DNA from 2 places in the Acetobacter sp. DmW_043 genome. Region 1 is predicted to be linked to the other one. Evidence: riboswitches for the same ligand, from Rfam matches in the RefSeq annotation. Region 1 holds a riboswitch; the other holds the start of a gene.
The links. A riboswitch is a leader RNA that binds a small molecule or an ion and turns the genes downstream of it on or off. The one in region 1 is predicted to bind cobalamin.
Positions count from the first base shown of each region.

Region 2: another riboswitch for cobalamin. It lies ahead of HK11_RS10420 (hypothetical protein); the one in region 1 lies ahead of HK11_RS08305 (TonB-dependent siderophore receptor).

Region 1 covers NZ_JOMN01000027.1:9,091-12,214, reverse strand. The annotation lists gene HK11_RS08310 (aspartyl protease family protein) at 1-865, shown strand, start outside; cobalamin riboswitch at 1,041-1,239, shown strand; gene HK11_RS08305 (TonB-dependent siderophore receptor) at 1,323-3,124, shown strand, end outside.
Region 2 covers NZ_JOMN01000042.1:6,522-9,645, reverse strand. The annotation lists gene HK11_RS10430 (hypothetical protein) at 1-111, opposite strand, end outside; gene HK11_RS10425 (iron-containing alcohol dehydrogenase) at 182-1,339, opposite strand; cobalamin riboswitch at 1,474-1,691, shown strand; gene HK11_RS10420 (hypothetical protein) at 1,728-2,138, shown strand; gene HK11_RS10415 (pyruvate carboxylase) at 2,240-3,124, opposite strand, start outside.

The DNA.
Region 1 (3,124 bases):
CGTCATCAACGATGAGGAATCTCCTGTTATCGAGGCCGAAATCAACGGCCATAAAATAGCACTTATTGTCGATACAGGTGCACAGGGCAGCATTTTATGGCCAGGAGAGGCTAAAAAACTCGGTCTTGCCGCTAACTCAGAGCGACTCTATTTGCGCGGCTCAGGAGGCTACACATCAGCAGGAACTGCGGTCGCCGATACAATTCACCTGGGGAGTGCAGCAGCGACTAATGTATCTTTTATGACTACAGGAAAGACATCAGCTACCAGAGTTATTAATGGCAGGCCTGTTGTCGGGCTCTTTGGCAATGACTTTTTATCAAATTATGATGTTGTCTTTAACCTGCCACAGCATCGCATGAATTTATATACTTTCAGCGGATGCAAAGAGGACTACTTACTAAGCTGGTCTGGCTGGTCTGGCGAGTTTTTTAAGGTCAGAATTAACCACCCAAGAAATGATAAGAGAAAAACTGCCGTTCCTGTTAAGATCAACGGCCATGAATTTGATGCTGTTCTCGACAGCGGCGCTGCCACAACTTTGATCTCACGTGACGATGCTCTGAAAGCAGGCATAAGCAAAAACGATCTTACCAATGACCAGACCATAGATGTCTATGGCATAGATCAAACTAAACGCACAGGCTACCTGCATCGTGTTAACAGCCTGGAAGTAGGACCTTTTATTTTCAACAACCCTGAAATTCTGATTCAAAAAACGCCGACATCACTCCTGGGAGCAAATTTTTTACGCACTCACAGAGTGTGGATACTGCGAGCTCCTGATTATATTTACATTCAGCCTGCAGAACCGCTGTCTCTCCAGAATATTAACCCTGCAACACAACAGGAACATACCCCCTGAAACCGGCCATAGTTTAAGCCGCGTAAAACTATCATCCCTGGCATAACCACGGCCCCCGTCTGCCTGGGGTATTCTCATGATTGCGTAATTTTTCCCGATATGTAATATTATAACATAACATTCGTGAGGATGTTATAAATTATAATGGCGTGAGTATATATTCTTTGTTAAGAAATGCCCTGCGCAAACCGGTGGTTCCCGCAAGGGATGAAAAGGGAACGCAGTGTGATGCTGCGGCTGTCCCCGCAACTGTAAGCGGTAAAGCAGACATGCAGGGACACACTGTCCGGTCACTGGAGTTTACTCTCCGGGAAGGCTCGCTGTCTGCTCATGACCCGCAAGCCAGGAGACCTGCCACCACACACAGTCACAGACGAAGCGAATGGTCGGGGATATGCCAGACGCAGCTAACCATGCTCACCGTAGTGACGCGTACGAACCAAGGCCTGTACTCTTTATGAGGCACTTTTCTTTGTCTAAGGCGCTGCCACTTGCGGCAGCTGCTGTTTTCTACCCGTCTTTTTCTTTCGCTGCCCCTCAGGAAGACAAAAACCACCAGCAGAACAAGGCTGAGCATATTACCGTACACAGCCGGTCACAGCCGCTTAAAGAAACACCTGCAATTGGCGGCAAACTCGGCCTGTCCATACAGCACTCTCCTGCCACGATTGATGTCATTGACCGCTCAGTCATGAACCAGCGCGGCTACGCCCATGCGGAAGAGGCTGCAGACAGTGCGCCTGGCGTATCATCCGGTGGCTCTCCAGGCAGCCCGGCACAGTTTGTTATGCGTGGTTTTTCGGGCAATCAGATTCTTATGCTGCGTGACGGCATTTATTACGGCCCGACCACAATGGTGAACCGGCCACTCAACACCTTTAACCTGCAAAGTGTTCAGGTGCTTCAGGGGCCGTCATCGGTACTTTACGGCCAGGGTGCTGTAGGTGGCACAGTCGATATGCGCACACGCGACCCGGCTTTTGACCATGCTCATGCCAATGCTCTGGTATCATACGGCAGCTTTAACACCTGGAATGCAGGCATAGGCGGCTCTGTGCCGGTTACGGATACACTGGCTATTCGTACAGATTTCAGCCGCACATCATCAAACGGTTATGTCAAAGGCGCTGATCCGCACAGTAACGATTTTACAACCACACTGATCTGGAAACCAACCCGCAAATTCTCGGCCCGTTTCAGCATTGATTATCTGACGGACAGACTTTCAACCTATTACGGCACCCCTCTGGTCCCTTTATCAGAAACCGGCGGACGCGCTAGCGGGCTTTTACACTCATCACAGGGGCTGGGCATCACCCGCTCTTCCATGTGGCATAATTATAATGTCAAAAATCCACAGGCCAGTTCAACTAACGTAACCCCTACCCTGCACCTGCAATGGCAGCCGACAGAGCATATCACATTTCACAACAAAAGTTATTTTGTGTATGCCAAGCGCCGCTGGAACAATGCTGAAACTTACAGCTACATCTCATCACCAGGAGCAACTGACGCAGCAGGCAATGCGATTGCCCCCGGGCGGGTCGGGCGCGACCGGTTTTATGTTTATATGAACCAGCATCAGGTGGGAGACACGCTCGACGGCACCTTAGACTTCTCACTGTTCGGGCTTAAGAACCGCCTGGTTGTAGGGGGGGATGCCTACTATATCCGCCTCATCCGTGACAGAGGCTTTCCTGATGCAACCTATGCAGACAGCGTTGCACTCGACAGCTCAAATACCGGCCCGACTGCCGGCTTTGCCGGAGAATACCCCTCGCGCAAATCCCCCACCACGATGATTGATGCCGCCGTATTTATGGAAGATGTCATCACCGTTACCAGTAAACTACGTCTGGTGGGTGGCTATCGCTATGACTGGCTGCATCTTGACCGCCAGAACTATAACCAGAACGGGTCATTTAACGCAGCAAGCAGCTTTAAAAAGCTTTATAATCCGTCAAATTTTCGTATTGGCCCGGTTTATGACCTGACAAAAAATATCAGCATTTACGGTGTGTTCACCACAGCTGATGACCCGCCAGGCAGCAATATTTTTCTGGTTAATAAAGGACAGTTTAACCGCCTGAGTCATACGCGCCAGGGTGAGATCGGTGCCAAAGGCAGTTTCTGGCACGGACGCTTTACATCTGCCATCGCGTTTTATGATATTCGCCGCACGCATATTCTGGTCGCTAACGGGCAGGATTCTGTCACGACAGCAGGCGGGCAGAAGTCACGCGGCCTCGAATGGCAGGG
Region 2 (3,124 bases), on a different contig from region 1:
TTTATAAGCTTCTGGTCCGCAGGCGGGCTTGCCATCCCGCTCCCACATTTCATGTGCTTTTGCGAGAATGCGGGCATTCTGCTGTGGAGACTGCTCGAGTGGGTTACTCATATGAATGCGTTCCTCCGGGCTGTTATTAAGTGCTGCTCTCCGATATATTTTCAGAGAGCCGCATTATACCTCAGTAACTGACTTCAAGAATTTTCTGGCTGATTTCCGGGGTAACATCATGCTGTTCGCCCAGTTTTACCATGCCATTTTTACGCAGCTGTTCAACGATCACAGTAATATCGCTGGCAGGCACATCATAGTCACGAAGGTGTGTCTGTATCCCCATCTCCTCAAAAAACTTACGTGTGCGTTCAATAGCCGCATCAATACGCTCATCTTCAGAACCCGAGGTGATGTGCCATACACGATCTGCATACTGGAGCAGCTTAGCCCGTTTGGACTCACGGCGCACATTCAGGCTGGCAGGCAGCACGACGGCAAGTGTTCTTGCATGGTCGATATCGTAACGCGCGGTCAGCTCATGGCCGATCATATGGGTTGACCAGTCCTGAGGTACACCGGCACCAATCAGGCCATTAAGTGCAAGCGTTGCAACCCACATGAAATTTGCCCGCAGATCATAGTCGTTACCCGCAGTCTGTAATTTCGGGCCGATTTCAATAAGTGTCTGTAACAGACCTTCAGCAAAACGATCCTGCACCATGCCATCAGCAGGATATGTCAGATACTGCTCGATAATATGAACAAAGGAATCAACAACACCGTTAGCAATCTGCCGTGCAGGTAAAGTAAATGTTTTTGTCGGATCCAGGACAGAAAACTGCGGGAAAACCAGAGGGTTCTGAAAAGCAAGCTTCGTATGTGTCTCTTTACGCGTAATAACCGAACCATCATTCATTTCTGAACCGGTGGCCGGCAGCGTCAGCACTGTACCAAAAGGCAGGGCAGTGGTGATTTTTTTACCGTAGGTTTGAAGAATTTCCCACGGATCTCCCTCATAGTTTACGGCAGCGGCAACAAATTTTGTGCCGTCAATGACTGAGCCTCCCCCGACAGCAAGCAGAAAATCGATTTTCTTTTCGCGAATAAGGCCTACAGCCTTCATCAGTGTTTCATAAGTCGGGTTTGGCTCAATACCGCTAAACTCATGCACTTCACGGGCACCAAGAGCAGCGCGTACCTCAGCAAGAGTGCCGTTCTTTTTTGCACTTTCCCCACCCAGCAGAACAAGAACCCGCGCATCCTGTGCAATCAGTGTATCAAGTTTTGCCGTACTCTCACGCCCAAAAACAATGCGTGTAGGGTTATAGAGCTCAAAATTCAGCATAATATCCACTTTCCTGGTCAGAAGGATGTGTATGTTATGTGAGGTCTCCCCCTGCATGAGACAAGAGGCCCGGGATATCTATTCCCGCCGTAATCACACTGTAATATTGCTCTTAACACCCGTTATGTGCATTACTGGACCCTCTTGTCGGCAGTCCCGCGCAAGCGGGCTAACAGGGAATGCCGTAAGCCTTTACATGCAAGGTAAGTCGGCAGCTGCTCCCGCAACTGTATGTGGTATGGGTCTGATTTTCACGTCGTAAAGACGAGCCACTGGTGCACACCACCGGGAAGGCCAGATCAGAACTGATGATCCTCAAGCCAGGAGACCTGCTGCCGTCGCCTTACCGTGTCGCCGGGCGGGATGTACCGGAGGCTAAGATCGTATCATGACACCTCGTATCACACCACAATCACATACCTGTTCAGCTCAGTCAGACCTTCACCCTCTTGTTCTCACTTTAATCAGAGACTGCCCCTCCCGTGCCGAAGCTCTGAGGGCAGCACACACTGCTCAGCAACCTCCCCCCAACCAGGAGGATGTTATTTTTAAAAGTGGCTACACTATTTTTTCAGCCACTTTTGGCACCTCGCCTTCAGCTCATAATGCCAGAGGACATGCTCTGGAAGCAGCCTTTCGCCCCCTGCTCGCACAGGCACTTGATTTGCTGGAAACACTTCCTTCAGTCAGAGGATCTGATGACAGAGATGCCGCACAACATATTTTACGGACATACGTCACAATACACTGGACACTGGGTGCAAGGGCCGCCGCAATGGCACGCTATAATGCACCGTAGCAGCTTTTAAAAAACCACCTGTTGCATCAGCTGCATTTTACAAAAAAGGCCCGGAGAAATATCATCCCTCCGGGCCTTCTTCATTTTACTACAGTCACTCTTTATGACAGCTCAAGCAGCAGATCTTTAGCATCAATGATATCACCTGAAACAACATGAACACGCGTCACTGTCGCGTCACGATCGGCAGTGATTGCTGTCTCCATTTTCATGGCTTCAACTGACACCAGCAGATCACCCTTCTTCACCTTCTGGCCCGCTTTAACCCCGACAACAGACACCATGCCGGGCATAGGAGCGGCAATTTGTGATGCATCTGCCGGGTCTGCCTTAAGCCGGGTCTGTTTTTTGGCCTGAGCACCAGCTTTGACAAACCCCATCGTTCTTGCCTGACCATTAAGCTCGAAGAACAATCTGGTCTCACCGGTATCAGGCTCATCAGTTTGACCCAGCAGACGAATAATCAGCGTTTTACCAGGCTCAATTTCAGCGGCAACTTCGTCTTTGTCATTCAGACCATAGAAAAATACAGGCGTAGAAAGCACAGAAACGTCACCATATTTACGCCTGTGCGTAATATAGTCTGTATAGACTTTAGGATACATCAGCCAGCTTGCGAGAGCTGCATCATCAATATCCTGACCAGTCGCCTCTTTTGCACTCTGACGGGCCTGCTCAAGATCGACCGGCGGAATATGTGCCGCGGCACGCCCCTCAACCGGCTTCTGCCCTTTAAGAATACGCGCCTGTAACGCTTCCGGGAAACCATCAGCCGGATAGCCAATGTCACCGCGCATCATGGAGATAACAGAGTCAGGAAAAGCAATATCCCTTTCCGGATCCATAATATCCTGCGGTGTCAGGTCATTAGCAACCATGAACAGCGCAAGGTCACCCACCACTTTAGAAGATGGTGTAACCTTAACAATATCGCCAAATAATTTATTTACATCAGCATATGCCTGCGCCACAGAATCCCACAGATG